Regions from separate parts of the Clostridium sp. JS66 genome, predicted to be linked through region 2. Evidence: a T-box and tRNA genes for the amino acid it is inferred to sense, from the RefSeq annotation. Region 2 holds a T-box; the other holds one or more tRNA genes.
The links. The T-box of region 2 lies ahead of thrS (threonine--tRNA ligase). A T-box ahead of a tRNA ligase gene usually reads a tRNA of that ligase, here a tRNA-Thr.

Region 1 (16,749 bases), 630 kb from region 2:
TTTATAGAACAAGTAAAAAGCCTAGTAGAAAAAGGTGAACTAGTTATAAAGAATGTTTATGAAAAAAGTGGAACTGGATATAAGACTTACACTATATAAATACAGGTGATAATAATGAAAAATTTATTTTATTTTTTTACTTTAAATTTTAGTTTGGATAAATATGGGATAAGAGTTGGAGATTTAAATAAACAGAGCATTTATAATTTTGGATTAAATATGGTTAAAGTAATAGTTATTTTAGTATTTATGTACTTAATTATTAAAATAGGAAATGGAATTATAAATAGATATGTTTCCAAACAAAAAAATTTTAAATTTTCTTTAGATGATAAAAAAGCTAAAACAGTAGGTGCTGTTTTAAAAAGTATACTTAGATATTCAGTATATTTTTTTGGCGTTTTTGGCATAATAGAAGTTTTATTTAATAAGATTGGATTAACCTTTGCAGGAATAGGAGGAGTAGCTTTAGGTTTTGGTGCTCAAAGTCTTATAAAGGACGTTATTAATGGTTTTTTCATATTATTTGAGGATCAGTTTACTGTTGGAGATTATATTAATGTAGATGATAAAGGCGGAATAGTAGAAAGCATGGAGCTCAGAGTTACAAAAATAAGAGATTTCAATGGAGATCTACATATAATACCAAATGGACTTATAACCAAAGTAACAAATCATTCAAGAGGTAACATAAGAATTATGGTAGATGTAGATGTATCTCATGATGAAGATTTAGATAGAGCAATAAGGATAATATCAGATTTATGTGATAGGTTTAAAGCAGAAAATGAATGTGTTACGGAAGGACCAAAAGTATTGGGTATATCTGCATTAAAAGAAGATAGAATTACTATAAGAGTTGCTGGCAAATCCAAACCTATGACTCAATGGGATGCAGAAATGAAACTTCGAAAGGAAATAAGAGATGTTTTAAATAGTGCTAATATAAAAATACCTTATGCAAAAGTAAAGGTAGTTAAGGAGTGATAATATGATAAAAAACTTTTATCTCGGTGATATAGTAGAAATGAAAAAAGGACATCCATGTGGAGGAAACGCTTGGGAGATAATAAGACTTGGAGCTGATATAAAGGTAAAGTGCTGTAACTGCAGCAGAATAGTTATGATACCTAGAAGTAAATTTGAAAAAGATGTAAAAAAGATAATAAAACAGAATGTTCCAGAAGAGAAATAGCTTGATTTTTATAAGAATAAGTGATAAAATATTTAATTGTGATCCCTGCTGTGTAAAGCACAGCCGTTAGTCCAAGGGGAGGAGGTGAAATCTAATGAGAAAATATGAAACTATATTCATATTACACCCATCATTAGACGAAGAAGCTGTTAAAGCTAACGTTGAAAAGTTCAAGGGCGTAATAGAAAATGGTGGAGGCGTAGTAGATAACGTTGATGCTTGGGGCAAGAGAAAACTTGCTTATGAAATAAACAAGATTGGCGAAGGTACTTATACTCTAATAAATTTCAGCGCTGGTCCTGAATTACCAAAAGAGTTAGACAGAGTATTCAGAATTACAGATACTGTTATAAGACATATAATAGTTAAAGATGAAAAATAGGTGGTGTTTTTATGAACAAGGTTGTTTTAATTGGAAGATTAACCAAAGATCCTGAGTTAAAATTTACTCCAGGAAATGGTACAGCTGTTGCCACCTTTACTTTAGCCGTTGATAGAAAATTTTCTAGAGATGGTCAAAAAGAAGCTGATTTTATCCCTATAGTAGTATGGGGAAAACAAGCTGAATCTACAGCAAATTATATGAGCAAAGGTAAGCTTATGGGAGTTTGTGGTAGAATTCAAACTAGAACATATGATGCTAAAGACGGTACTAGAAGATATGTTACTGAAGTTGTTGCAGATGAAGTACAATTCCTTGAATGGGGAAGTGGAAATAGATCAGCAGCACCATCATTTAACGAAGCTTCATCTGAAGAATTTGGAAATACTCAAGGCTTTAATGAAAAAGCCTATGGAGAGGATATCACGCCAGTAGATGATGGAGATATCCCATTTTAAAGGTAAGGAGGGATAAGGATGCAAAATAATAGAGATGGCGGCAGAAGAAATTCTGGCAAAATGAGAAGAGCTAAAAGAAAAATTTGCAGTTTTTGTATGGATAAAGCTGAATCAATAGATTACAAAGATATAAATAAGTTGAGAAAGTATGTTACAGAAAGAGGTAAAATTCTTCCAAGAAGAATTTCTGGAAACTGTGCAAAACATCAAAGACAACTTACAGATGCTATAAAGAGAGCAAGAAATATAGCATTACTACCATTTACAACAGAATAGTTGATTTAAGGTGAAGGATTTTTTTATTCTTCACTTTTTATTTTTTGTTTATTTATATAATATTATAAATTGACAATGCTATTTATAAAACTTATACTTTAGAATATGATTGTGGTAAAAGTATACAATAGAAATATTTTTATGAAAACGTTTGTTCAGTAGATAATGTTGACAAGTGTCATTAATAGAATTTAAAATATAAAAATCATGTTTCAATTTATGTATAATGCTATTATGTATTAGCTAAAACTTTAATAAGCATAGATTTATTGCATAAATGCATAAAAATAACTAAAATAGAAGTATAGCTTTGAGGGGGATGGGGGTAAATGAGAAAAGAAGATTTTAATATAATGTATAATGTGAAAGTAATAGAAGAATTGAAAGCAGATCTTTTATGTACAATTGGTGACTTGTTTAAAATACTTACTAAAGGTAGTAATATAGCTCAAAATGCGATATTAGATTGTATTTCAGGGGCAATAATAGTATTATACTTACTATCTGAACGACTTGGATATTCACATACAGCTGTAGATGAAAACATGAGAAAAAAGTTAAAAGTAGGAATAATAGAAGAGGATAAAATAGAGAAAGAAGGTAAGGATTTAACTAAGCTGTATAATCATTTAAAGGAAAGAGAATAATGGAGGAAAAGATGCAAAATAGAAGTTATAGCACAAAGTCAGTAGTTGAAGCAGGGTTAATATCAACTCTAATTGTAGTAATTATGCTTGCTAACTTATATGTACCTGTGTTGGCGGTTGTTGGTAAATTAATCTTACCAATTCCTGTAATAATACTTTATATAAGACATAATTTGAAAGTTACATTAGCTGCAGTAGTAGTTAGTTCAATTATAGTAGCTATGTTAAGTGATCCGATACAAGCATTTCAATGCTTAATTATACTTGGTACTGTTGGAGTAACTTTAGGATATTGTATAAAACATAAAAAAAGTAACAGTTTAACCTTAATTATGTTAACTATAATGTCTGCTATAGGAATTACAGTAAGTTTTGTTATATTAGTACACTTAGCAGGACAACAGGGAATTATAGATTTTCTGTCAAATCAATTACAACAATCTGTAAGTATGGCAAAGCAAATGAATGCTGGTATGGGATTAACTAAAGAACAATCAGCTGTATTAGATAGTATATATGAATTTGCTAAGCCAGATAATTTAACAAAAAACTTTCTATTAATTATAATTTTGTCTGGATTCATGTCAGCATGTTTAAATTATTATGTAACTAGAGTGATACTAAAAAAATTAAAATATGATATAGTGGAAGTAAAACCTTTTACTAATTTTTATATTAATAGCAAAATGGCAGCAATAGTAGCTATTTTCATTTTAATAGGAGTATTGCTTACTAAAAATAACATGTCTATAGGTAGTTCTATAACAACAGCTGGCTATGGTATTCTTCAAATTATCCTTTTACTAAATGGAGCAGCCTTTGTTTTATATTATTTAAGAAATAAATTTAATATGTCAAAATTAATTTCAAATTTAATATTAATATTTACTATTTTGTCTCCGCTCCTTGTAGTTTTCATTTATTTAGGACTTATAGATATATTATTGGATTTTAGAAAACTTGACCCAAATAGAAGAAGGCCTAAAGAAAAATAAATGGGGGCTTATTAAATGGATAAAAAATATAATTATTTTATAACCAGTAACAAAGTATATATGATCATAATAGCTATTCTTATTTCAGTAATTATAGTTTATAGGCATTTTTATATAGGAGTAGTATTTATAAGTTTATATATGATTCTTGTAGTATATAATATGAAAAATACAAAAGTTAGGCAAACAGAATGGAAGAAATTTATAGAGAATTTTTCATCTCAGTTGGATAATGCAACTAGAAATACTTTAGTAAAAATGCCTTTTCCATTAATTATGATAGATAAAAAAGGAGAAATTCTTTGGTATAATCAAAAATATTCTTATATAATTAAAAATGAAGATATATTAGGTAAAAATATTAATGGTGTAATTAAAGAAATTAATTTAAGGCAAATCTTAGATGGTAAAAAAAATATAATGAAGAATGTTAAACTAAAAGAAAATTATTATGATATATATAGTAATGTAGTTGATATATCTGATAACTTAGAAGATAGAATAATACTTTTGTACCTTTATGATGTTACACAAATGTTGAAAATTGTTAAGAACTTAGAGCTAAATAAATATACTATAATGCTTATGGAAGTAGATAATTTTCATGATGTAATTAAAACCATTGAGGAAGGCCAAAGACCATTAATAGTTGCAGAAATAGAAAGAACAATAAATTGTTATGCTCAAAGTTTAAATGCAATGATGAGAAAATATGATGATAATAAATATGTATTATGTGTTCAAGATAATTATGTTGAAAAAGAGATGGAAAAAAAGTTTGAAATATTAGATAATATAAGAGAAATAAATATGGGCAATAAACTAGCTGTTACTTTAAGTATAGGAGTAGGACGTGGTGGAGAGACTCCACTGCAAAATGAAAATTTTGCAGCATCTGCTAAGGAACTAGCACTTGGAAGAGGTGGAGATCAAACTGTAGTTAAAAATGGAGAAAAGTTATCCTTTTATGGAGGAAAAACAAAAGAAGTAGAGAAAAGAACTAAGGTAAGAGCAAGAGTCATAGCACATGCTCTTGTAGAATTAATAAATGCTAGTAGTGATGTTTTTATAATGGGACATATAAATCCAGATATAGATTGTCTTGGAGCTGCTGTTGGAATATATAGTACAATAAAATTTTTAAAAAAGGATTGTCACATAGTATTAGAAGAAACTAATAGCAGTATAAATTTAATTTTAGAAAAAATTAAAAATGAAGAAGATTATGAAAATGTATTTATAAATAGCAAAGAATGTATCGATAATGCGAAATATAATAGTTTACTTATCCTTGTAGATGTTCATAGCAAAGGGTATGTTCAAGACATAAAAGTAGTAGATGCTTTTGAAAAAATAGTTATAATAGATCATCATAGAAAATCTACAGATTTTGTAGAAGGAACACTTTTAAGCTATATAGAACCATATGCATCATCTACATCTGAATTAGTTACAGAAATGCTTCAGTATATGGTTGAAAAACCAAAAATAAAAGTAATAGAAGCAGAAGCTCTTTTAGCAGGAATTTGTGTTGATACTAAGAATTTTTGTTTTAAAACTGGTGTAAGAACTTTTGAAGCTGCCTCTTTTTTAAGAAGATTGGGAGCAGATACTGTAGATGTAAAAAAATTTTTTTCAGATGATTTAGACACCTATTTAAAAAGAGCTGAAATTATAAAGTCAGCTGAAATATTTAATAATATAGCAATAGCTGTATGCCCCAATGAAATAGAAGATATTGTATTAGCTGCACAGGCTGCTGATGAATTGCTAAATATTACAGGTATCAAAGCATCTTTTGTTTTTGTTAAAATAAAAGATAATGTATGTATTAGCGGAAGATCTTTAGGAGAAGTCAATGTGCAAGTTATACTTGAATCTTTAGGTGGAGGAGGACATATGACTATGGCAGGGGCAAAAATTAAGCAAGTCACATTAGATGAAGCTTTAAAAAAACTTAAAGATGCCATTGGCAAATACATTATGGAAGGTGAAGAATAATGAAGGTTATACTTTTAAAAGACGTAAAATCAGTAGGAAAGAAGGGAGATATAGTAAATGCTTCTGATGGATATGCAAGAAATTATTTACTACCAAAAGGACTTGCAGAAGAAGCAACAGGTACTAATGTTCATATATTAAATAACAAAAAGGAAGCTGAAAGAAGACAAAAACTTGCAGAAATAGAAGCAGCTCAAAAGATAGCTGAAAGCTTAAAAGGAAAGGAAATAAATCTTTCAGTTAAAACAGGTGAAAATGGAAAGTTATTTGGATCAATAACAGGAAAGGATATAGCTGATGAATTAAATAAAAAATATAATTTAAAAGTTGATAAGAAAAAAATCGTAGTAGATAACATAAAACAAGTTGGAACTTACGATGTAGAGGTAAAACTATATCCTGAAATTTCAACTAAAATAAAAGTTATTATAGCAGAAAAATAAGGGGGAGAACCTGTGAAATCACAATTTGTGAATGATATAGAAGATGAATTTATTGACAATATATCAATTGAAACCCAAATAAATGTATTGTATGAGATATTAAATAAGGTATTGGATGAAGGTACTATAAGATCCAGGACAGTAAAATATAAATTACAAAGCTATGTAAAAAGTAAAGACATGCTAAAGAGGTTGTACGCTTTAAACATGATAGTAAGTGATGGTAAGGGATTACAAACTGTGCCTACTGAATCAAATGCATGTAAGGTTTTAGAAGATACAAATGTTTGGATTTCAGAAGCTTTGGCAACAAAATATGTAAAAAGCAAAATAGAGCAAGAAGTAGAAAAAAATCTTATAGAAAAGCAAGATAAGTATTTAGATGAAGTAAGATTAGGAATTATAAAAAAGCAAAAAGGACCAGAAAATGCGAAGACACTTAAAAAATATGCTCAACTTGAAGTTTTAGATTCTAATAAGTTAAGTAAAAATATTCAGAGCATTTTAAGACCAGGATGCTTTTCTGAGATTGTAGGACAGGAAAGAGCTATAAAATCTATATTATCAAAGTTAGCATCACCATATCCACAGCATATTATACTATATGGTCCACCAGGGGTTGGAAAAACTACGGCTGCAAGATTAGCATTAGAAGAAGTTAAAAAATTGCAGTATACTCCTTTTGAAGAAAGTGCTAAGTTTGTGGAAGTTGATGGTACTACTTTAAGATGGGATCCAAGGGAAATAACAAATCCATTATTAGGTTCAGTGCATGATCCCATATACCAAGGTACAAAAAGGGACTTAGCAGAAACTGGTACTCCAGAACCAAAACCTGGACTTGTTACAGAAGCTCATGGAGGAATACTTTTTATTGATGAAATTGGAGAATTAGATGAAATGCTCCAAAATAAATTATTAAAAGTATTAGAGGATAAAAGAGTAGAATTTTCATCTTCATATTATGATCCAGATGATGAAAGTACTCCTAAATATATAAAATATCTTTTTGAAAATGGAGCACCAGCAGATTTTATATTAATAGGAGCTACAACTAGGGAGCCTAATGAAATAAATCCAGCGTTGAGATCAAGATGTACAGAAGTTTATTTTGAACCTTTAAGCTCAAGTGATATAAAGAAAATAGTTGAAAATGCAGCAAGCAAAATTGATATTAATTTAGAAGAAGGCGTAGCAGAAACTATAAGTAGATATACAATAGAAGGCAGAAAAGCTGTTAATATACTTGCAGATGCATATGGATATGTTTTATACAATCAAAAAGGAACTGATTTGAATTCAAAAGTTTTAATAACAAATGAGGATTTAAATGAGATTATAAGCATAAGTAGATTGGTACCTTTTGAGGATGTTAAAAATGAAGTAAAATATGAAATTGGACATATATACGGGTTAGGTGTTAGTGGATATATTGGATCTACATTGGAGATAGAAACAGCTGTTTTTGAAGCAAAAGAAAAAGGCAAAGGTTCAGTAAGATTTAATGATACTGCTGGAAGTATGGCAAAAGATTCTGTATTTAATGCAGCCTCTGTAATAAGAAAAATAGCAGATAAGGATTTAAGTGACTATGATATACATGTAAATGTTATAGGAGGAGGTAAAATAGATGGACCTTCTGCTGGAGCAGCTATTACAATATGTATTATAAGTGCACTTTTAAATAAGCCATTAAGGCAAGATGTAGCTATAACTGGAGAAATATCTTTAAGAGGTAAAGTAAAGCCTGTTGGGGGTATATTCGAAAAAATTTATGGTGCAAGAAGAAAAGGTATAAAGCTTGTAATTATGCCTGAAGATAATATAAAAGAAGCGCCAACAGAGCTTGAAGATATAGAAATAAAGGCAGTAAAAAATATAGAAGAATTAATGAAAATAGTTTTTGAAAGTAATTCTAAGGAGAGATAACGAATGGATGCACCTCTTAGAAGTATGCCTCATAATATAGAGGCAGAGCAAAGTGTAATAGGTTCAATGCTTGTAGATAAAACTTCCATAGCTGAGGCTATGGAAGTTTTAAAAACTGAGGACTTTTATAAGGATGCACATAAAGTTATATTTAATGCTATATTAGATTTGAATCAAAAAGATGTAGCTGTTGATATAATAACTCTTACAGAAAATTTAAAATCTAATGATAAACTAGATGCTGCAGGAGGAATAACTTATATAAGTGAATTAAGCGGTTCAGTAGTTTCTACAGCAAATATACAATCCTATATAAAAATAGTAAAAGATAAATCAGTATTAAGAAAACTTATTAGATCCTCTACAAAAGTAATAGAAGAAAGCTATAATAGCCAAGATGATGTATTAGGGGTTATTGATTTAGCAGAAAAACAAATATTTGATATTTCTAACAATACTAATACTTCTGATTTTGAACCAATGAGTACTGTTTTGGAAAGAGGATTTATAGAAATAGAAAGGCTTTTTAATAATAAAGGTCAAACCACAGGAGTACCTTCAGGATTTAGAGAACTTGATGCTAAAACATCAGGATTTCAAAAAGGTGATATGGTGCTAATTGCAGCAAGACCATCTATGGGAAAAACTACATTTGCTTTAAATATAGCAGAAAATGCGGCTTTAAGAGAAGGAAAAAGTGTAGCTATATTTTCTTTAGAAATGTCTAAGGAACAGTTAGCATATAAGCTTTTATGTTCTGAAGCTCATGTAGATATGCTTAAGTTAAGAACAGGTAACTTGGATGACAAGGACTGGGAAAATATTGCTAGAGCATCAGGACCACTTGGTGGAGCTAAAATATATATAGATGATACTGCAGGTATTTCAGTAATGGAAATGCGATCTAAGTGCAGGAGATTGAAGATAGAGCATGGAATAGATATAATAATGGTTGACTACCTTCAGTTAATGTCAGGAAGTAAAGGATCAGAAAGTAGGCAGCAGGAAGTATCAGAGATATCTAGATCTATTAAAGCACTGGCAAAGGAAATGCAATGTCCAGTTGTTGCACTATCGCAGTTATCTCGTGCACCAGAAGCAAGAACAGATCATAGACCTATGTTATCAGACCTTAGAGAGTCAGGTTCTATAGAACAAGATGCTGACGTGGTTATGTTTTTATATAGAGATGAATATTACAATAAAGAAACAGAAGAGAAAAATGTGGGTGAATGTATCATTGCAAAGCAAAGAAATGGTCCTACAGGTACTGTTAAACTTGCCTGGCTTGGACAATTCAGTAAGTTTGGTAATTTGGATGTTATACACCAACAATAAAAATGAGGCTAGCTTTTTACAGCGAGCCTCATTTTTTAAATTTAAATACAGCATTGAATTTTTATACTGTAAAAATTTTAATGAATATCTATTCTTCTTTGAGATTCTTTAGTTTTTTCTTTTTTTGGAAGAATAACTTTTAATACACCATCACTAAAAGATGCATCAATAGTGGTTTCATCTACATTATCTATATAAAAGCTTCTCTTAAATTCTCCATATCTTCTTTCGCGTCTTACATAATTTCCATTTTTATCTTCTACATCGTCTTGGCGTTTTGCTGATATAGTTAAATAGTTGTTGTTAAGATTAATATCTATATTTTCTTTTTTTATACCAGGTAAGTCAGCTTCTATCATGTAGTTATTTTCATCTTCTTTTAAATCTACTTTGAAGCCATTTCCGAATGTAGAAATATTTGATGGATAGAACATATCATCGCCAAAGAAATTGTTTAAAAAGCTATCGAAAATATCGTCACCTCTTTTATTTATGGAATTGTTTCTTCTAAAAGGAATCATATCAAACATAATAAAAACCTCCTTAATTTGTTATTATTTTTATTTATATATTGTGTTTATGCTTATATAATAATACAAAGGTCAAAGAAAGTCAAAGTAAGAAAGGTTAGTATTTAAACGGTTTTGATAGATATTGTAATGAATATTAATTTAAATTGTTTAAGTAGTAATTATAAGTTAAAAATAACATAATATTAAAAAATATGATGAAATTTTATTAAAGGTCAAAAAAATTTTATGATTTTTGACCTTTAATATTATATTTAAATACTATAAAGTAAATAAGATTGATTTATAAAAGGTTATAGTATTTTTGCCATTCGGGATATATTGTAAAATTAAATTAATTATGAGAATAGTTGATTATATTTACAAAGTGTATTAAAATTATAAATGTGCAATAAATAAAGATGCTCCTATGGCTCAGCTGGTAGAGCAACTGATTCGTAATCAGTAGGCCGCAGGTTCGAATCCTGTTAGGAGCACCAACAAATTAAGAATAATATCTAATAAACGCATAAAAGAAGATTAAGTAGTATAAAGTTATATATAAGTTAATATTTTTTATAACAATAAAAGTCCCTAGCTGTGAATAATATAAGTTAGGGGCTTTTATATTTAATCATGTAAAAAGGATTACTTGATGCAAAATGAAAGCACATGTGTATAAAAATTTCATAAATATGTGATATAATTATAAATATCACTTAATAATGAAGGAAAGTGCAAAGGTGAATTTCAAAATAAGGGGATGTGTTTTTATGCAAAAAGAATTTTCTTTAAGTAATGGCAAAGCTATGGTTAATTTTACAGCAAAATATTGTAACACTGCAGAAAAATTATTGGGAAGCAAGGGGTTTAAAACTGTTTTAGAATCCTATATGTCCAAAATAAAAAGTAAGGAAAGTAATATATATAAATATATTAAAAGTTCTATAAATAGTAATGATGTAAAAGAAATATCCAAAGATATTACAAATGTATTAAAGCTACTTATGGTTTTAGATGCTGAGGAGATAAAAAAGTTTAGTGAGAAGTATGATAAATTTTTAGGAGATAAAGATAAGTTTATATCTTTTATAGAAGGACTATATGGTTTCTGGAGAAAAATAGAAAGATATACTATAGTTCAAAATAACAAAGTAGGTGAAGGTCTTCAAAGTGTAAGTTTTATAGATGCAAATAATGAGTTTTCAAAGCTTATTTTAAATACTTATAGAAAAGTAGAAGAAAATGTTATAGGAGAAAAGCCTAAGGTGTATAGACAACTTCCGGCTGGTGGAAATGCTGGACTTATTTTAAATGATATAAAATGGCCTTATCCAAGTGGTTATGAATGCTTAAATAAAATACCGTTTATAGAATCTATAATAGTTGATCCTCCATTTATAACATATCCTAAAAAGAATAAGAGAGATGGTATGTTTACAGAGTGTTATGAAAATCCATTAAAAAATTGTTCTATAAATGTAGATCATTGGTTTTGTTATCCTGCAAAAGTAGGAGAGTTGTTAGCATATATATATTTTCATAGAGACTTTATGGCTCATGGAGTAACACTTTGTAATCTTTTTGAATTAGCTAAAGAAGATGAGTATAGAGGGAAAAAGCCTGATATAGTATATGTATTTGGTGTTAGAGATAATAATGAAGATATGCAAACAATATTTTATGATGATAAAGAAAATGACATAATGCTTGGATATATAAATTATATGGAAAGCATAGATTATTTCGGGTATATGAAAAAAATGACATTAACTCTTCATAATTTAATAATGATAAAAAGAGGGTATTTGCCAATACATGGAGCTATGGTTAATATAATAACTAAAAACAATAAAGAAGCTAATGTTGTCATAATGGGAGATAGTGGAGCTGGAAAATCAGAAAGTTTAGAGGCGTTTAGAGAACTAAGTGATAACTATATAAGTGATATGACCATAATTTTCGATGATATGGGTGTAATTAAATTAAATGAAAATGAGAAACCTTTAGGATTTGGCACGGAGATAGGTGCATTTGTAAGATTAGATGATTTAGATGCAGGATATGCATTTAAAGAAATTGATAGAAGTATATTTATGAATCCAGATAAGATAAATGCAAGACTTGTTATTCCTGTGGCAAGTTACAATGAAATTACAAAAGGATACCCTATAGACTTACTACTTTATGCTAATAATTATGAAGAAGGCGAAGAGTTGGAGTTTTTTACAAATATTGATACAGCCATAGATGTATTTAGATCAGGAAGAAGAATGGCAAAGGGAACTACCACAGAGAGAGGGCTTGTAGAGACTTATTTTGCAAATCCATTTGGACCAGCACAAAAAGTAGAAGATACAGATAAACTTATTTATGAATACTTTAATAAATTTTTTCAAACAGGAATAAAAGTTGGTCAATTAAGAACGTGTTTGGGTGTAAATGGTAAAGAAAAAGAAGGGCCTAAAAAGGCTGCTGTTAAATTATTAGAGCAAATTAAAAGTTTATAAAGGTTAAACATATGTAAATTCAGCACATTAATATATGAAAATGTGTTGAATTTTTTTCTAACTGTATTATAATTAAAAACAATAGGGTTAATAGCTTATCAGTTCAAAAAAACAAATCAATATTGTAAAAACTAGTTAAAAGTAAATCATTTTTAGTTTGCTATCACATTATTTTAATTTCAAATTTTAATTTCAAAATATTAAATACATATATTTTGAAGTAATATTATAAATAAAGTCATTCAGGTTAAGCTTCAAAAATTGAGGAAGTACTTTATATTGGATAAATTATAAGGAGGTAATTAAATTGTTAAATGAACCAAAAAAGGGGGATGTAATAGTTTTGGATTCAAAGACAAATTATAATTTTAGTCAGAGTATGTATATGAAAATATATGAAAGTCTTCCCTGCGGTGTAATATTATTAGATGAAAATGATAAAATTATCGAACTAAATAGTAAAGCACTAAATATATTTCATGATCTAGATTTAGAATATCATTTACAAAGGATAATGGATAAAGTCAACCAAAACTTATTAAAATCAGATGAAAACGATGTAGAAAAAAAATGTGAATATGAGATTATAACAGAAGATTATACTAAATATTTAGAGGTTACAGTTAATTATATAAAAGATATTGAAATAGCTAAAAAGATTATATTTATACAAGATGTTACCAGTTACAACTTAAGTATAAATAAGCTGAAGGATGAAAAAAAGATTATAGAAAGTAATAGCATAAACGAAGGAATATTTTTGGCAAATATAAGTCATGAAATTAGAACTTCTATTAATGGAATAATAGGTATGACGGATTTAACTATAATGACAGATTTAACATTAGAACAAAAGGAAAATTTAAAGTTAGTAAAATCTAGTGCATTAAAGCTTTTAGATATAGTAAATAGTATATTGGATTTTTCTAAGATAAATTCAGGAAAGATGAAAGTTGAAAGTGTAGAATTTAATTTTAAGGAATTATATAATGAAATTGTAAGAATAAGCACTATGAAGGCTTTAGATAACAAATTAGAATTCAAATCTAAAATAGATGATGCAATTCCAGAAATATTAATAGGTGATCCTATAAAATTAAAACAAATACTAGATAATCTCATAGATAATGCGATAAAGTTTACTAAGTATGGAACAGTGTCACTTATAATTCAAAAGGGAGAAACTATTGATAAAAAAGTAAATCTTAAGTTTCATGTAAAAGACACAGGAATAGGTATAGACAAAAAAGATATTGGTAAATTGTTTACAAGCTTCAGCCAAATAGAAAATAAAACTTATACTAAAAAACCTACTGGTACAGGATTGGGACTTTGTATATGCAAAGGGCTAGTAGAATTAATGAATGGAAAAATAGAAGTAAAAAGTAGAAAAGATGTTGGAACTTTATTTTCATTTAATTTATTTTTACAAAAGTGTGGAAAGTCTACAATTATAAATATAGATGATAGAAAAGATAAAGTTAAAAGAATAAATAAAAAGTTAAATATTTTAATTGTAGAGGATGATAAAGCTAGTCAAATTGTAATGTATAATTTATTTAAAAAATATGGGCATATATGTGATATTACAAATAATGGACAAGAAGCATTAAATGTATTAAAAACAAAACAGTATGATTTAATTCTTATGGATATACAGATGCCTATAATGGATGGTGTTCAGGCAACTAAATTTATAAGAAAATCTGAGGAAGGTAATGATAAACATATACCAATTATAGCTCTTACAGCTTATGCACTAAAAGGAGATAAAGAACACTTTTTAGGGTTAGGTATGGATGAATATATATCAAAACCTTTTAATGTAGAAGAATTGCTGCAAACCGTGTATAAAATAGTTAAAAAAGATGAAAGTGATTTAAATATTGTAAATAGGCAAAATAATATAGATAGGGAAGCATTATTTTTATATCTATTATAGTGCTTAAAGATAACAATATTATTAAAAATGAGGTGTTTTATATGACAGGAATTATTGACAGATTTGAAGGGGAATTTGCAGTAGTAGAGCTAGAAAATATGAAAATGATAAATATAGAGAAAAACAAAATTCCTAAAGAAGCTGAAGAAGGATATGTAATAAATATAGAAGATGTAATAACAGTAAATTATGTTGAAACAGAAAAAAGAAAAAGTAACATAGAAAGCTTGACAGAAGATTTATGGAAGTAGAAAATTAGAAGGGATTTCATTCCCTTCTAATTTTTTTATAATGTAAAGTTAAATATGTTTTGGAAGAATATAATTGATAAATTAGAAAAGTTAGAACGAATTTTATTAAGTTTTAAAGTTAAAATATTCGTATTTGTTGTTGACTGAAACTTATACTTTTGATACCATAAGATAGTAGGATTAGCCTTAGAAAATCAGTAATCTTATTTTTAATTGTCATAAATACATTTATATAGTAAAGCTGAGTATTAGTTAAATAATGTTTAGCTTAATTAAAAGAGGAGGAAACTTTTATGTCAGCATTTATTGTTTTAGGAGCTCAATGGGGAGACGAAGGAAAAGGTAAGATGACAGATTACCTTGCTGAAGATGCAAATGTGGTAGTAAGATTTCAAGGAGGAAACAATGCAGGTCATACTGTAGAGGTTGGTGATAAACAATATAAACTTCATTTAATACCTTCAGGTATACTTTATAAGGATAAATTAAATGTAATAGGAAATGGTGTTGTACTTGATCCTAAAGCATTATTTGAAGAAATAGATTATTTGAAAGGTGTTGGGGTTAATGTCACTCCAGAAAACTTAATAATAAGTGACAGAACACAACTTATAATGCCATATCATAGAGTTTTAGATGGAATAAAGGAAAAGTGCAGAGGTAAAAAGGATATTGGAACTACAGGAAAAGGAATAGGTCCTTGTTACACAGATAAAATGGAGAGAAGTGGAATAAGGGTAAGTGACCTTATGCATAAGGAAGTCTTTATAGAAAAATTAAAAGAAAATGTTGAAATGAAAAATGATATAATAACAAAGGTTTTTAATGGAGAAGCATTAAGTTTTGATGATATATGTGCTGAATATTTAGGATATGCTGAAAAGATGAGAGCTTTTGTAAAGGACACATCAGTAATAGTATATGATAATATTAAAGCTGGAAAAAAGGTATTATTTGAAGGGGCTCAAGGTACATTACTTGATATAGACTATGGAACATATCCATATGTTACATCATCAAATACAATTGCTGGAGGAGTATGTATTGGAGCTGGTATTGGACCTACTTTAATAAATAGTGCAGTAGGTATAGCTAAAGCTTATACAACAAGAGTTGGTAAAGGTCCATTTCCAACAGAGTTATTTGATGAAACTGGAGATTGGATAAGAGAGAACGGTCATGAATATGGTGTAACTACAGGAAGAGCTAGAAGATGTGGATGGCTTGATCTTGTAATACTTAAAACTAGTGCTAGAGTTTCAGGTCTTACAAGCTTTGCTGTAACTAAAATAGACACTATAGCTGGCCTTGAAAAAGTTAAAATGTGTGTAGGCTACAAGCTTGATGGAAAAGTTATAGATTATTTCCCAGCAAGTTTAGAGGATTTAGCTAGATGTGAACCTGTATATGAGGAATTTGATGGTTGGGATAAAGGTATAGAAAATGCAAGAAGTTACAATGAGATTCCTGAAAATGCAAAAAAATACCTCAAAAAAATAGAGGAATTTACAGGAACAAAAATATCTATAGTTTCAGTAGGACCAAGAAGAGATCAGACTATAAATGTAACAGATATATAATTAGTAAAAATTAAGTAAATAATGAACATTATGAAAAACCTTATGCTTTGCATAGGGTTTTTTTATAATTTACGATATAATGTTATTAGATTAAAATGCAGCTTATTGTAAAGAAAGGTTAAATGGTAAATGATCTTTAATAAGTAGGTTACTAGGAGAAGCTGGTAGGATTGACTATTCCATGTTGCAACTCAAAGGAGGAATGTGAAATGAAAAAAGTAGAGACAGAAAAACAATATGAAATTCAATATTACGAAATAGATTGTAATAAGAAATTATTATTAACAAGTCTT
Region 2 (16,749 bases):
GCTATCCAAAGCTTTCTGAAATCTCTTTTCTTTAACTTTCTTCCTACATAAGCATTTCTTAATGCTCTTATAACTGTTTCATTAGCAGTTTTAAATAACTTGCTTTTACCACCATAGTAGCCTTTTGCAAGCTTTAATATTTTTTTATGATATTTACGAGCATTTACCGCTCTTTTTACTCTTGCCATTTAAAAAACCCTCCTTCGAACCATCTATTATACATAAGGCATTAATTGTTTCATTGTTTTTTCTTGAGTTACTGAAACATATCCTGCTTTTCTAAGATTTCTCTTAGTTTTTGTACTTTTCTTTGTTAATATATGGCTCTTGAAAGCTTTAGCTCTTTTAAGCTTACCTGTTCCTGTAACTTTAAATCTCTTTGCTGCACTTCTTTTAGTTTTCATTTTTGGCATAATAAATTCCTCCTCTCAATTATGCTTTCTTAGGTGCTAAAATCATTATCATGTTTCTTCCTTCTTGCTTAGCATGTTTTTCTATTATACAAACATCTTCAAGCCTAGAATAAAAAGCATCTAATATTTTTCTACCTGTAAAAGAATAATCTGCTTCTCTACCTCTAAATCTAACAGTGACTTTTACTTTATCACCTGCAACTAAGAACTTTCGTCCATTATTTGCTTTGATAGAAACATCATGTTCTTCTATAGTAGGACTAAGTCTAACTTCTTTAAGAGTTACAACTTTTTGCTTTTTCTTAGCATCTTTATCTTTTTTAGCTTGCTCATAAACAAACTTTCCAAAATCCATTATTTTGCAAACTGGTGGATTAGCATTTGGAGATATCATAACTAAATCTAGTTCTTTTTCTTCAGCCATTTTAAGTGCATCTCTTGATGATATAACTCCAAGCTGAGAACCATCATCTCCAATAACCCTTAATTCTTTGTTTTTTATTTCCTCATTCATAAGAAAATCTTTATTAATAATTTTCACCTCCCAGGTGGTTTTATGCTTATGTTTTATAACATATAAAAAAGGACGGCTTAAGCCGTCCTGAAAATACAATTCTAACAAAAACTGTAGTAACCTCACTAGCTTTGCTGTAAGGTGAGAAACGGCTGTTTCTTCTTAACAAAGAGTATTTTACTATACTATTTTTAGTTTGTCAACATTTTTATATTAATCTACTGAACTTTCTTTTCTGTCAATTTCACCTTTGATCTTTTCTACAAATTGATCTAAAGCCATAGCTCCTAAATCTCCAAGCTTTCTGCTTCTTACAGCTACTGTATTTTCTTTCATCTCTTTATCACCTAATACAAGCATGTAAGGAACTTTTTGAAGTTGAGCTTCTCTTATCTTGTATCCAATTTTTTCATTTCTTAAATCTACTTCTACTCTTAATTTATTCTTCTTTAATTCTTGAGCAACTTTATTTACATAATCAATTTGATCATCTGTAATATTCATTATTTTAACTTGTACTGGTGCAAGCCAAGCTGGGAATGCTCCTGCATAGTGCTCTATTAATATTCCTATAAATCTTTCTATAGAACCAAATACAACTCTGTGAACCATAACTGGTCTGTGTTTTTCTCCGTCAGCACCTATATAAGTTAAGTCAAATCTTTCTGGCATCTGGAAGTCAAGCTGTACAGTTCCACACTGCCAAGTTCTTCCTATGCAATCTCTTAAGTGGAAGTCTATCTTAGGACCATAGAATGCTCCGTCTCCTTCATTAACTTTATATTTAAGACCTATAGTATCTAACGCTTTTCTCAAACCATTAGTAGCAGCTTCCCAATCTTCATCACTTCCCATAGAATCTTCTGGTCTTGTTGAAAGTTCTACAAAATATTCAAATCCAAATACTTTATAGAAGTCATCTATTAATTTTATAACATTTACGATTTCATCTGTAATATTATCCTTTGCTAAGAACAGATGAGCATCATCTTGTGTAAAACATCTAACTCTCATAAGACCATGTAATGAACCAGACTTTTCGTGTCTATGTGCTAGACCCATTTCAGCATATCTTAAAGGTAATTCTCTGTATGAGTGTATTGTATTTTTGTAAACAAGTATTGATCCTGGACAGTTCATTGGTTTTATAGCATAATCTTCATTATCTATTTTAGTAAAGTACATATTTTCTTTATAATGATCCCAGTGTCCTGATTGTCTCCATAATTTTTCATTTAAAATTACAGGAGTCATTATTTCATCATAATCAGCTGCTGAATGCATCTCTCTCCAGAAGTTTTGAAGAGTGTTTCTTATTATCATTCCCTTAGGGTGGAAGAATGGGAATCCTGGTCCTTCCTCATGCATACTGAATAAGTCTAATTCTTTACCTAATTTTCTGTGATCTCTTTTCTTTGCTTCTTCTAACATATTTAAATATGCATCAAGATCAGCTTTTTTCTCAAAAGCAGTTCCGTAAATTCTCTGAAGCATTTTGTTCTTCTCGTCGCCTTTCCAATAAGCACCTGCGATGGAAAGTAATTTTACAGCTTTAACCTTTCCTGTTGATGGTACGTGAGGACCTGCGCATAAGTCTACGAAATCTCCTTGTTTGTAGAAAGATATTACTGCATCTTCTGGTAAGTCTTTTATTAATTCAACTTTGTAACATTCTTTCTTTTCTTGCATAAGTTTTATAGCTTCTTCTCTTGGAAGCTCAAATCTTTCAAGTTTTAAATTTTCTTTAATTATTTTGTTCATTTCTACTTCTATTTTTTCAAGCATTTCTGGAGTAAAAGAAAATTCTGCATCAAAATCATAATAAAATCCTGTATCTATTGCTGGTCCTATAGCTAATTTAACTTCTGGATATACTTTCTTTACCGCTTGAGCAAGTATATGTGAACCTGTATGTCTTAATATCCATTTTCCATCTTCATCATCAAAAGTTAATATTTCAAGTTTGCAATCATTATTAACTTCTGCCATTAATTCTGCTCTTTCACCATCTATCTTAGCTCCTAGCGCCTTTTTTGCTAGGGATGTGCTCAATTTAGCAGCTACATCAGCTACTTTTGTTCCTTTTTCTACCTCAATTAAACTTCCATCTTTTAAAGTAATCTTTACCATAATAATTTCCTCCTAATCTTTTTATTTAAATTATAATTATTTACAATATAAAAACACTCGTCTCATAAATAAATATGGGACGAGTGTTATTTCGCGGTTCCACCCAACTTCAACAGCATCTAAGCCTTATTTAGGCAAGGATTATTAAAGCTATACAATAAAGAAAATAAAATTTTTCTACTGCATATCTACTGTTATCTCTAAACCCCTTAACGCAGGAAACGGATATACTTACTATAATTTCAGTATTCAACTCAAAGGTGGTTTTCAATGCCTCTTACCTAAAGAACCTTTCAACCAATGGGTCCTTCTCTCTTAAAGCAGCTTCACATCTACTCTTCCTTATCACTGTTTTTGTATATTATATTCTTTTAAGTTAATAGTTGTCAATAGTTTTTTGTATTTTTTATTGAAATTTAATTTCAAACATGATATAATTAAAATTTTACCCACATCACCAATTAATGTTAATTTTAAATAAAAAAACACCTATCCCAACACATGGGACGAGTGCTATTCGTGGTTCCACCCAACTTTAACAGTAATCAAATTATCTAAATTATACTTTAATAAAAACTACTAAAGCTATAATATTTTATCTTTACTGATATCTCTACACCTTTAACGCAGGCAGCGGATATACTTACTATAATTTCAGTATTCGACTCAAAGGTGGTTTTCAATAACCCTTACTCAAAAAATCTCTCACCCAATGGATTTTTCTCTCTTGGAGTAGTTTGTCATTTACTCTTCCTTATCAACGTCTTTAAATTATATACCTCATTATAGTATCTAAAATAATAACTGTCAACACTTTAAATTAAAAATATTTAAATATTTTTATGCTTTCTTTATTAATTTTATATTATTACAATTCATACTTTATTGAGACTGTGTTTAATCTTTTCACATATTTTACAGGTATCACACATCTGAACTCTATCTGTAAAAACCTTTTTTATAGTATCTATCAAATCCAAATTTCTACAATTATCCCCACAATGAATTATTATTTTTCCCGGTGAATTAGTTATCAACATACTTATGATCATATCATCCATATTTGTATTTTCTTTATATTTTAGATCTCCTAAATCAGCAAATAGTTTTTTTCCTATATCATTACCTTCCTTATCCTGTATCAAATATTTACCGTCACTTTTTATAATTATATTTATTTCTTCTATTTTACTTTCTTGAATTTCCACAAAGTACTTTAATAATTTTATAAATTCATTATATTCTTTTTCGGTCATATATCTTTCTACAACCTTATCAACTATTTCTTCTAAATCTTCTCTTAGCTCTTTCATTCTAAAAGTTATAAATCCATTTATATTTATTTCTTTATTTTCAACTATGCACTCCACTATTTTGTCAATTATAGCATTCCTCTTATTCATATAATAAATTGAATTTTCATCAATTATTGACTCTTTCCCCTTTAATACTTTTATGCTATTTTCTCTTATTTCTTTTATTTCATCATGTCTAAGGAAAAAATACGTATCACATAAAAACATTTCCATATCCTTTTTATAAAATTCATCTATAACAATTTCATACAACATATTAGCTATATTTACATTAAACATATTACTCAATCTATCATTTAACTCTTCATTACAAAATATTTTTACGAAGTGAGTATTGGATTCTATACTTTCCGAAATTCCTATTATTACATTTTTATTTTTAAAATATTCTTTTATATTGTTTATTCCATCTATTACTTTCTCTTTATCATTATCGTATACAACAGTAAGCAATAACATTATTTCCACTCCCTTCTTTGAAATAGTATATGTTTAAAACAAATGTATATTCAAAAATTTATTTTCAAATATCGACATATCACGAAAATATAAAGTTATAATATATAATAGCTTTATAAAAAGAGGTGCATTGAATAATGAAGTATGCTATTGTAGATTTTAGACTAAGTGATGAAGAAAAAGGTAATCTTAAAAAATTAGGATATGAAATATTGATATGTCCGCCATCAAATTTGCTCTATGAAGCAGTATGTGGACATCCTGATATCCTTTTACATATAATTTCTGAGGATACAATAATGGTTCATAAAGATATGAATAAAGAATTTGTAGATAAGCTGATTTCTATAAATTTTAAAGTGGTTTTTTCTCAAAATAATCTTCAAGAAAAATATCCCTATGATATTTTGTTAAACAGTGTGAATATGCCAAATTTGTTCGTTCATAACCTAAAGTATACAGATCCTAATCTTATGCTTTATGTAAAAGATAAAAAAACAATAAATGTTAAGCAGGGTTATACTAAATGTTCCACTGCCATTGTAAATGATAAAGCTATTATAACCAGTGATAAATCTATAGCTAAAGCTTTAATTAGCGAAAATATAGACGTACTTTTACTTCCACCTGGAGACATATTACTGCCAGGATTAAACTATGGCTTTATAGGTGGCTGCTGCGGTCTTTTAAACAAAAACTCTATGGCTTTTTATGGAAACTTAAAAAATTACTTATATGAAGATGAAGTAATAAAGTTTCTAGAAAAATATGATGTAAATCCTATTTATTTAAGCAGCGGAAAGCTAATAGATAGAGGAAGTATTTTTATAGTTAATAAGGAGGATCATCAAAATGAACTTAGAGAAAAGTAAAATGATGGACACTATATGTAAATACTGTATAAGCAGATATCAAATTTTAAATAACGCTCCTATATTATCAAGTTTGATTTATCAATTTGGTAGAAAGCTTGAAATGGATATTCCTGCTATAAGAGGAATTCTCTATGTAGAAGTGAATGGATATAAACGACAATATGCTCACTGCTTTAATGTTTATAATGGTCAAATAGTAGACTCTACAATATATCAGTATGCTCTAATAAATAAAAGTATAGAACATCTTTTTCCACTATATGTAGTTGGGATTGCTCCTTCTCATATAGACTATTCCATAAATAGTGAAATTAAATATGAATGTCAGTTTAAATTTAAAGATGAATATCTATCAAAAATTTTAAAGGATATAAAGGATTCAAATTATATAGAACTAGAGAGGTTTTCCTTATTGGAAGATTCAAAAAAAGAAACTCTAATATTTTAGTTTTAGATATACTAAAAATACGGTTAATAAAGTTCAGCTGGGTAAAATGCCTAAATGGCATTTTACGAGCTTTACTTGGAAGAAAGTAATCCTTATTTACAATTCAAATTCAGTGTTGTTTATATCCACTAATCCTACTTTTACTTCACAATTGAAATTCTTTTTTAATAATTCTGCTAGTTCATCTCTTGCGTTAATTACATTGTCATAATTCTTTCCCTTAAATCCATCTATAGGGAAAAATATATTTTTACTTTCTCCTACAATTTTTCCTTTTTCACTTTGCCTCCATATCCATCTTCTTGTTCTTACTTCGTGTCCTGCAAAGTAAATAAGTTCCCCATCTTCTAAACATTCTGCTTCAGTTTCTCCAAAAGGAATAAAAGTATCTCCTTTTTTTGAAAACCTAATAGAAATATCTCCTCCAGCAGTATCCATATCATGAGCACCTAGTGGAACAAGATATTTTAGTGAGATTGCATTTCCTATATCAACAATTGGATTTATATTAGGCAGCCCTTTTTTCTTTGCCACCCTTGCAATCATTGCTTCAATAGAACTTTTAAATTTGTTTGGATTAATACCTAATTCCATAAATGCATCTCTATAATGCATTATTTCTTCTACTTCTTTCACATTTCTACCTTCAAATTTTGTCTCATTTAATTCTATACTATTCTTTAGAAGTTTAGTTACTTCAGCATTTTCCACACTGTTATCAATACCTTTAGCTACTACAATACCAATACACATATTACCTAACTTCTCAAAAACATCTTTTGACACACTGAATTTCATAATTAATCACCTACTCCAAACTATAATTTACTATTAGTTTATCTTTTTCACCTATCTGTTCAGAAAATTATAAACCATCCAGTAACTGGAGTGTCAATATTTATTTATCAATATTTGAATTTCAGTTACAAATTGTGATTTATCAACGGTTAATCCAAAATCAATTAGTGTTACTTCTATTGAATTCTCTATAATTGTATACCCTTTTTCTTCAATATATCTTAAAAGTTTATCATAGTACATTGGAGAATCCCTATGGGTTCCACAAAAACGAATAGTAACATAAACTCCTTGAGATAGTACTTTTACCAAATTCTTATTATATCTTTCACCTTCTGTAAATAAAAAAATATAATCATATTCATCAAATATTCTATAATTTAATTTATCCATGCAAATTGACACTCCTACTTTTCCATTAAATATAGAAGCATCTTTGTTAGTCTTATTCTCCAACTGTCTAATTGACAATTCTAAATCATTATCAGATTTTATCCTTTGCTTTAATAAGACAATAGTTCTTTTTTCGAATTCAATTTCCTGAATTACATCTAAGTTCTCTTTATAACTAGCATAATTAATTTGGTTTATCCTGTTCTCAATTTTTTGTTTTATAGATTCCAAATCCTTCATTTTTTCTTCCGTAATTTTTTTCTGCTTTTTTAATAAATCCATAATGTTATCAATGCTTCGTTCCTTCAAGTGATAATCTATGTTCTTTAACGACATACCAAGTGCTTTTAAATATTTTATTGTGTTTAATTGTTCAAATTGTTCTGTTGAATAATATCTATAACTATTAGTCTTATCTATAAATATTGGCTTAAACAGATTAATTTCATCATAATACCTTAATGTCTTTATATTAATATTAAATAACTTTGACATTTCACCAACGGTAAATAAATCTTTCATTGAATTCATCTCCAATATTAAAAGTATAGTTTTTATAGTATATAGATATCTTCATACAAAATCCAATATATAAGTTATGGTAATTACAAAAATGAATATAAAAAAAGTAGTCTAACTACTGATTAGACTACTTTTATGGAGGCGCCACCCAGATTTGAACTGGGGGTAAAGGTTTTGCAGACCTCTGCCTTACCACTTGGCTATAGCGCCATATTGGAGCGGAAGACGAGATTCGAACTCGCGACGTTCACCTTGGCAAGGTGACGCTCTACCACTGAGCCACTCCCGCATTTTAATTTAATATTGGTGGCTGGACCAGGAATCGAACCAGGGACACGAGGATTTTCAGTCCTCTGCTCTACCGACTGAGCTATCCAGCCACACATGGCGACCCAGAAGGGGATCGAACCCTCGACCTCTGGCGTGACAGGCCAGCACTCTAACCAGCTGAGCCACTGGGCCATACTTGGTGGGCACAACAGGGCTCGAACCTGTGACCCTCTGCTTGTAAGGCAGATGCTCTCCCAGCTGAGCTATGCGCCCAAGTATTACTAACTGCGACAATTAGTATTATATAACTTACTACAAAAGTTGTCAACTATTTTTATTAAATAAATTGGAGAATTTAAAATTCCCCATTATTTACTTGCTAATTTTATAAGTTCCCCTATTTCGTCATGCTTAAATGTATAAGATTTATTACAAAAATTACAATTAAGTTCTTCATCTTTTCCTTCATCATATATTTCTTTTAGATCTTTTAATCCTATGCTTATTAAAGCTTTTTCAACCTTTTCTTTTGAGCAATCACATTTATAATAAGGTATAATGCTGTCTAATATCTTTAAATCCATATCTTCAAAAATATAATTAAGAATTTCTTCTATATTCATTCCTTTAGTCATCATTTCTGTTATAGATGGTATCTCTTGCAATCTATAAGTTACTAAATCTGCAGTAAGATCATTTGCTCCTGGCATCATCTGTACTATAAATCCGCCAGCTGCTTTTATACTCAAATCGGTATCTACAAGCACCCCTAATCCAACAGCTGATGGAGTTTGCTCTGAAACAGTAAAATAATAAGCTAAATCATCACCTATTTCACCTGTATAAATAGGCACCTGACCAACATAAGGCTCTCTTAGCCCCATATCCTTTATTACTACAAGACTTCCATTTTTACCTATAGCTCCACCTACATCTAGTTTTCCTTTGCTATTAGCAGGTAAATCAACTAATGGATTACCAATGCACCCCTTTACTCTAGCATCTGAATAAGCTGTAACAACTACTCCTTTTGCTTCTCCACCTCCAGAAATTTTAAGAGTTAATGCATCATTTTTAGATTTTAACGTAGAACCCATAAGACTTCCCGCTGTAAGCATTCTTCCTAATGCCGCAGCTGCTGTAGGAGCACATTTATGCTTTTGTATCCCCTCATTAACAAGTTCTGTAGTTGTAGCTGCTATTATTCTTATATCACCGTTATTAGCCACAGCTCTTACTAATTTATCTTTCATATTCTAAACTTCCTCCTTATTTCTCTTTTTCACTATATAAGTTATTCTCTCTGTTTCACGGCTTATAATTTTCTCTTCATAGTTATCCATAACTTTTACAAGTTCTAATCCGCATAACTTTAGAAGTTCACAAACTCTTTCATGTTTATAAGCTCTTTCACTGTGTTCTTCATCAAACCTTCTATAATATTCTCCTTGCTTCACAAAAAATGTAAGATACATGTCCACAATATCATCTTCTAAAAAGTTTTCCCATATATAGGTTACATTTTCATCATCATAATTGTAAATATTATTTCCAAGTATCTTTGTAAGCTTATAATAAGAATTCGTATCAAATATAAATATACCATCATCTTTTAAATGATTATGTATTCCTTTAAAATATGCTATTAGCTTTTCTTCTTCCAATATGTAGTTTGTAGAATCAAGACAACAGGTTATAAGATTAAATTTTTTGTTCAAATTTAATTGAGTTATATCCTGACAGACAAACTTAACCTTTATACCTTTGCTCCTCATCTTTGTTTCTGCTTCTGTAAGCATATCATAAGATAAGTCAACAGCCCAAGAAGAAACAAACTTTGCTGCTATAAGTTCAGTTATGTTTCCTGTACCACATCCAAGATCCAAATAATCTTTTCTATCCATATTTAGCTCATCATAATTTTTTAATATAGTTTGTACCCAACTTTTATAATCTATATCTTTATTTATGAGTTCATCATAAATATGTGCAAAATCCTTATAACACTTCATTTTCAATTCCTTTCAAAAGTAAAATTCAATATATCACCAATTAATATTATAGACTTTTAAAGTATAAGTCAATAATATAAACTTAATAAAAAGCTATATTATTGACCTCATTCTCTTTCTGAAATCATTTTGTTTGTAGGAAGATTATTCTGCTTTTTTCTTTTAGTCATTATTCCACCTATTCTTCCTGTTTCCTCAGCAGTAAGAGCTCCCCACCCATATTTACTAACTTTATCATCTAATCCTAATTCATGAGCTATTTCATATTTCATTTTTTCTCTAAGTTTTTCTTCAATACTTAATTCTCTGTGGGATTTAAGCTTAGCTTTTATAACCTTTTTCAATGGAGTCTTTCCCATAATATTTCCCCCTTTCTTTTTATTATTTTTTACACGAAAGGGATTATTTATGCATATTAAAGTAAAGTTAATCCTCTATAATTATCTTCCTTCAGTATACGCATATTTTATTTCATATGGCGCTCCAAATAACGTAAACATAATATTTTTAACATATTTACATTTGTATAATTCTTTACTTCTATACACTGTAGGTGCTATTACTGCATCCTCAGCTAATAATATATTTTCAGCTTGCTTGAACGCGTTAAATCTATCTTCATTTTTATCCTGGCTTAAGTTTGCTGCATTAATAATTAGACTATCATATTTGCTATTTGACCAATTTGTACAAATAATATTTGAACCTGTAACCCATAAATAAAATTCTGACATAGGATCATTATAATCTGCAAACCAAGTCATTGAACCTAAATCATAGTCACCACTTTCTATTTTCTTTGTAAAGTTATCTCCATCTGCATACTCTATCTTTATATTTATTCCTAAATTCTTTTCATACATTTTTCTAAAGAACTCTGCTATGTCTTTTTGTTTTGCATCAACCCCTGGTTGTATATATCTTATGGTAATTTTTGATGGATCAGTATCCATACCAAGTTCCTTTAATCCTTTTTCTAAAAGTTCTCTTGGATTATTTCCATCTTCTTTTAATTTTTTTACCGGCTCAAAGTTAGCTTTTTCCCTAAAATCTTCTTTTCCTATTTGAAGTGAAGGAGGTACAAAAGCATATGCTGGCATGTATAATCCTTTCCATAGAGTTTTAGAAACTTCCTCTCTATCTATGGATAAAGAAAATGCCCTTCTAACATTAACATTAGAAAATATCTTATTTTTTTCATTAAAAAACTCAAAATCAGTAGTTGGCTCTGATAGTTTTACTAAGTCAAATTTTGATTGTTTTTTTATTTTGTTTTTAGCTTCTATATTTGTAATCTGAGCTCCATCTAAAGCCCCATTCAACAACTCATTAGATATAGTATTACTTTGTTTAAAAATTTTAAAATTTGATTTTTCAAGTTTTACTGTTTTGGCATCCCAATACTTATCATTTTTATAAAGTTCAACTCTATCATTATGAACCCATTGTTTTATAATAAAAGGTCCACAAAATACCATCTTATCTTTTTCACTTCCATATTTATCTTTGTATTTTTCAACTATATCCTGCCTTTGAGGCTGCATTACTATAGAACTTGTTATATTAATAAAATATGCACAAGGATATTCCAAATCTATTTCTAAAGTTTTAGCATCTAATGCCTTTACCCCTACAATATCAGATGACATATTTTTATTTGCGTTTGTTTTAACATCATTATATTTTTTGCTGCCTTTTATAGAATATAATAAAAATGCATTAGGTGATTGAATTTGAGGATCTAATGTTCTCTTTATGCCATATTCATAATCTTTTGCAGTAACACTTTTCCCATCGGACCACTGATTGTCCCTAATATGAAATGTCCATTTTAACTTATCCTCTGACACATCCCAACTTTTTGCTCCTGCTGGTTTAACTATTTCCTTTCCTGATGAATCTGTTTCTATTCTTGTAAGTGCTTCATTCACTTCTGACAGTATTTGAAGCGAGCTGCGATCTTTAGCCTTAGATTGATCTAAAGTTTTTGGTTCACTATCTAAAGTAAGATTTAAATATTGACTCTTATCAATTTCTGTTTTAGTAGCAGTTTCAACTTTTTTTGGTTTACTGCATCCTGTTAGTACTGATGTTGAAGTCAAGGTTAAAATAACAATTACAGATAATAATCTTTTAATATTCAAAGAAAGGTACCTCCTTCGTACTTATCCTTTTTAATTAAACTATGTAACATACTTTCATATCTTAATTTTATACCAAATTCTCTTTAATAAAACATAAACATATGAAATTTGTACATTTTATTTTTGTACATATAAAATATTAACAACTTATTATTCTATAAAATAGTATAAGGCTAATTAATTCTATTGTTATATCATAAAGCATTTTTTGCAAATTTTAAGCACATTTAGCAATAAACATATTAAAAAATTATAATATAATAATTGTATAAGGCTTTACTACTAATAAAAAAGAGTATATTTTTATTAAGATTCATTATATAATATTAAGTAAAATAAATTTTAGGGGGCATTTAGAAATGAATTATAATGTAGCAGTAGTTGGTTGCACAGGAATGGTTGGAAGAAAATTTATAGAAGTATTAGTTGAAAGGAATTTTCCAGTAGCTGAAATTTACTTTTTCGCATCTGCAAAATCCGCTGGAAAGGTATTAAAATTTAAAGACAAAGATGTAACTGTTGAAGAATTAAAAGAAGATAACATAAAAAATAAAAAAATAGACTTTGCCTTATTTTCTGCAGGGGGCAGCGTAAGTAAGGAATTTGCACCTATTTTTGCAAAATACGGTACTACAGTTATAGATAATAGTAGTGCTTGGAGAATGGATCCTGAAGTACCTTTGGTAGTTCCTGAAGTAAATCCTGAAGATATTAAATGGAATAAAGGAATAATAGCTAATCCTAACTGTTCTACAATCCAAGCAGTTGTAGCTTTAAAACCTTTATATGATAAATATGGTATAAAGAGAATAATTTATTCTACTTATCAAGCAGTATCTGGTGCTGGTATGGGTGGCTACAATGATTTAGTAGAAGGTTATAAAGGCACTGCACCTAAAAAATTTCCTTATGCTATAGCAGGTAATGTTTTACCACATATAGATGTATTTTTAGAAAATGGATACACAAAAGAAGAAATGAAAATGATAGATGAAACACAAAAAATATTACATGATAATAATTTAAAAATAACAGCTACAACAGTAAGAGTTCCTGTTGTATATGGTCATAGTGAAAGTATAAATGTAGAATTAAATAAAGAATTTGATATAAAGGATATCTTCTCTCTTTATAAAAATGCTGAAGGCATTATATTAAAAGACGATGTAGATAACCTTGTTTATCCAATGCCTGTAGAAGCTGCTGGTCATGATGAAGTTTATGTTGGAAGATTAAGAAAAGATTTCAGTATAGATAATGGACTAAACCTATGGGTTGTAGCAGATAATATAAGAAAAGGTGCAGCTTCTAACGCAATACAAATTGCTGAGTGCATTGTAAAAGGAAATAAATAATTTAAAACAAAATTATTTATAATATATAAATAAAATGAGGTGTTTGTATGAGTTTATTCAAAGGTTCAGCTGTTGCTATCGTTACTCCTTTTAAGGATGGAGGCGTTGATTTTAAGAAGTTAGAAGAGCTTCTTGAATGGCATATTAAATCTAGTACAGATGCTATAGTAATTTGTGGAACTACTGGTGAAGCTTCTACTATGTCTGAACAAGAAAGAAAAGAGACAATTAAATTTACAGTTGATGTAGTTAAAAAGAGAATACCAGTAATAGCAGGTACAGGATCAAATAATACTGCCGCATCTATTAATATGAGTAAGTGGGCAGAAAGTATAGGAGTAGATGGACTTTTAGTAATAACGCCTTACTACAATAAGACTACACAAAAAGGTCTTGTTGAGCACTTTAAAGCTATTGCAACTAGTGTTAAAAGCCCTATTATTATTTATAATGTACCTGGAAGAACAGGATTAAATATACTTCCAAAAACATTAAAAATATTATGCGAATTAGATAATATAGTTGCTGTTAAAGAAGCTAGTGGAAATATAAGCCAAATAGCCGAAATAAAAGCTCTTTGTGGTGATAAACTTGACATATATTCTGGAAATGATGATCAAATAATTCCTATAATGGCTTTAGGCGGAATTGGTGTTATATCTGTACTTGCAAATGTAATTCCTAAGGATGTACATGATATGTGTGAATTATTCTTAAATGGTAAAGTAAAAGAAGCATTAAAAATACAATTAGATTCTTTAGCTTTAACAAATGCATTATTCATAGAAACAAACCCAATACCTGTTAAAACAGCTATGAATATCATGGGAATGAATGTTGGAAATTTAAGACTTCCTCTTTGTGACATGGTTCCAAATAATCTAGATGTTTTGAAAAAAGAACTTAAAAATTATGGGCTTTTAAAGTAAGGAGGATTTTCCATGGTTAAAATTATATTAAGCGGATGTAATGGCAAAATGGGCAAAGTTATATCAAAACTAGCAGATAGTTCTTCTGATTTAACTATTGCAGCTGGAATAGATAAAAACACCGAAAAAACTAGTTTTCCAGTATTTGCAGACATATCTAAGTGTACTGTTGATGCTGACGTTATTCTAGATTTTTCAAGACCAGATGCCTTAGAAGGACTACTTAAATATAGCAAAGAAAAAAATATAGGAATCGTTCTTTGCACTACAGGATATACCAAGGAACAAATTGATGAGATAAATAAAGCATCAAAAGAGATACCTGTATTCCGTTCAGCTAATATGTCCATAGGAATTAATGTTATAAACAAAGTATTAAGAAATATAAGCGAATTACTCTATAAGGATTTTGATATTGAAATAATAGAAAAGCACCATCATCAAAAGGTTGATGCTCCAAGTGGTACTGCTATTCTTCTTGGTAATACTATAAAAGATTCTATACATGAAGAAACTAAATTTGTTTATGGAAGAGAAGGCATATCAAAAAGAACTCATGACGAAATAGGAATACATGCAGTTAGAGGTGGTTCTATAGTTGGTGATCACGAGGTTATATTTGCCGGTAAGGACGAAATTATAGAATTAAAGCATACAGCTATGTCAAGAGATATATTCGCCATTGGAGCTCTTAAAGCTTGTCAATTTATGTTTGGAAAAGATAAAGGATTATATTCCATGGATGATGTAATAAAATAAATATTTAATAGATTAGATGAAAAAACTCTAATCCATTAAATATAATATAAAAAATAAAAGCTGTGAAATTAAGCTAAACTTATTTTCATGGCTTTTATTTTTTATATTATATATTTACAATGAGCTTAAAAAATCTATCTTAATAAAACCACTTTACTACCCAGCAGATTTATATTCAATTTCTTCATTTTCATCATTATCATCAAAAAATTCTCTAGTTAATTTGAATACCTGAGGACTTAAACGAACAATGGCAATAATGTTTGAAAGTGCTCCTAAACCGATTACAATTTCTCCAATTGACCAAACCATTTTTAGCGCACCTACAGAACCCAAGAAAATAAATACTAAAAATACGTATCTATAGCATTTTCCAAGCTTAGCACCACCAATATAGTTTAATGTAGATTCTCCATAGTAACATAAACCAATTAATGTAGAATAGGCACATAATACAACACTTATACTTACTACATAAGAAAAAATAGGTGAAACCTTTCCAAAAGCTACACTAGTTAAAATATTTGGCGACTGCCCTGATCCAAGTACACCAGTTGTTAAAATAGCTAAAGAAGTTATTGTACATATAACAAAAGTAACAATGAAAACTTCTACAATTCCCCACATTCCTTGACGTGCAGGATGATCTGTTTTTGCTGTAGCATGTGCAATAGGTGCTGTTCCCTGTCCAGCTTCATTAGAATACAATCCTTTATTGATTCCATATCTGATAGCTTGTGCTACTGCAAATCCACCTATTCCACCGCCTACTGAAGCAGGTGAAAAAGCACATTTAAAAATCATCATAAATGCATCTGGAACCTTTGTTATATTAAATAATATAACTATAATACCTGATGTGAGGTAAAGTATAACTTTTGATGGTATAAGTTTTGAAGTAACTTTTCCAATTCTACCTATTCCACCCATAGATACAATTCCTACAAGAGCTATTATTACAAATCCAACTATTTTAGATGGAACATTAAAATAGTACATAATATTTCCTGCAAGGGCATTTGACTGAATCATAGTTCCTGACAAAGTATTTAATATTAAAGTCACTACAAACCAACTTGCCAAAAATTTAGAATTTAAACCTTTTCTCATGTAATATGTAGGTCCACCAACAAATTCTCCCTCTTCATTTTTTTCCCTGTATGCTATACTTAAAGTAATTTCTGCATATTTAGTACACATACCAAAGAATGCCGCAATCCACATCCAAAATATTGAGCCTGGTCCTCCAAAAGCCAAAGCCGTTGCAACTCCGACAATACTTCCGACACCCACTGTGGATGCTAATGCTGTAGTAGCTGATTGGAATGGAGTTAAAGTTCCTTCTCCTTTAATTTCAGATTTTTTCATAAATATTTTTCCAAAGGTTTCTTTAAGAATAAAAGGAAACTTTC

Region 1: it encodes a tRNA-Thr, which carries the amino acid that the T-box ahead of thrS (threonine--tRNA ligase) is inferred to sense. The anticodon was not compared.

What each region holds. Positions count from the first base shown of each region.
Region 1 is NZ_CP131467.1:6,283,414-6,300,162, reverse strand. Features, by position in the region: gene Q6H37_RS29375 (DUF3343 domain-containing protein) at 1-99, shown strand, start outside; gene Q6H37_RS29370 (mechanosensitive ion channel family protein) at 115-987, shown strand; gene Q6H37_RS29365 (DUF951 domain-containing protein) at 992-1,195, shown strand; gene rpsF (30S ribosomal protein S6) at 1,290-1,577, shown strand; gene Q6H37_RS29355 (single-stranded DNA-binding protein) at 1,589-2,035, shown strand; gene rpsR (30S ribosomal protein S18) at 2,054-2,311, shown strand; gene Q6H37_RS29345 (MazG-like family protein) at 2,641-2,958, shown strand; gene Q6H37_RS29340 (YybS family protein) at 2,970-3,953, shown strand; gene Q6H37_RS29335 (DHH family phosphoesterase) at 3,969-5,954, shown strand; gene rplI (50S ribosomal protein L9) at 5,954-6,397, shown strand; gene lonC (Lon family ATP-dependent protease) at 6,410-8,326, shown strand; gene Q6H37_RS29320 (replicative DNA helicase) at 8,330-9,664, shown strand; gene hsp18 (heat shock protein Hsp18) at 9,742-10,194, opposite strand; tRNA gene Q6H37_RS29310 (tRNA-Thr) at 10,598-10,673, shown strand; gene Q6H37_RS29305 (phosphoenolpyruvate carboxykinase) at 10,947-12,683, shown strand; gene Q6H37_RS29300 (ATP-binding protein) at 12,991-14,625, shown strand; gene Q6H37_RS29295 (DUF3006 domain-containing protein) at 14,667-14,876, shown strand; gene Q6H37_RS29290 (adenylosuccinate synthase) at 15,170-16,456, shown strand; gene Q6H37_RS29285 (acyl-[acyl-carrier-protein] thioesterase) at 16,666-16,749, shown strand, end outside.
Region 2 is NZ_CP131467.1:5,649,169-5,665,917, forward strand. Features, by position in the region: gene rplT (50S ribosomal protein L20) at 1-188, opposite strand, end outside; gene rpmI (50S ribosomal protein L35) at 216-413, opposite strand; gene infC (translation initiation factor IF-3) at 433-954, opposite strand; ribosomal protein L20 leader region at 986-1,097, opposite strand; gene thrS (threonine--tRNA ligase) at 1,141-3,057, opposite strand; T-box leader at 3,130-3,415, opposite strand; T-box leader at 3,557-3,827, opposite strand; gene ytxC (putative sporulation protein YtxC) at 3,933-4,832, opposite strand; gene Q6H37_RS26230 (DUF6873 family GME fold protein) at 4,970-5,704, shown strand; gene Q6H37_RS26235 (hypothetical protein) at 5,685-6,155, shown strand; gene Q6H37_RS26240 (B3/4 domain-containing protein) at 6,252-6,953, opposite strand; gene Q6H37_RS26245 (MerR family transcriptional regulator) at 7,047-7,868, opposite strand; tRNA gene Q6H37_RS26250 (tRNA-Cys) at 8,005-8,078, opposite strand; tRNA gene Q6H37_RS26255 (tRNA-Gly) at 8,083-8,157, opposite strand; tRNA gene Q6H37_RS26260 (tRNA-Phe) at 8,173-8,248, opposite strand; tRNA gene Q6H37_RS26265 (tRNA-Asp) at 8,254-8,330, opposite strand; tRNA gene Q6H37_RS26270 (tRNA-Val) at 8,336-8,411, opposite strand; gene hslO (Hsp33 family molecular chaperone HslO) at 8,507-9,391, opposite strand; gene Q6H37_RS26280 (class I SAM-dependent methyltransferase) at 9,395-10,150, opposite strand; gene Q6H37_RS26285 (small, acid-soluble spore protein, alpha/beta type) at 10,258-10,509, opposite strand; gene Q6H37_RS26290 (peptide ABC transporter substrate-binding protein) at 10,591-12,294, opposite strand; gene Q6H37_RS26295 (aspartate-semialdehyde dehydrogenase) at 12,654-13,649, shown strand; gene dapA (4-hydroxy-tetrahydrodipicolinate synthase) at 13,697-14,578, shown strand; gene dapB (4-hydroxy-tetrahydrodipicolinate reductase) at 14,591-15,337, shown strand; gene Q6H37_RS26310 (sodium:alanine symporter family protein) at 15,494-16,749, opposite strand, start outside.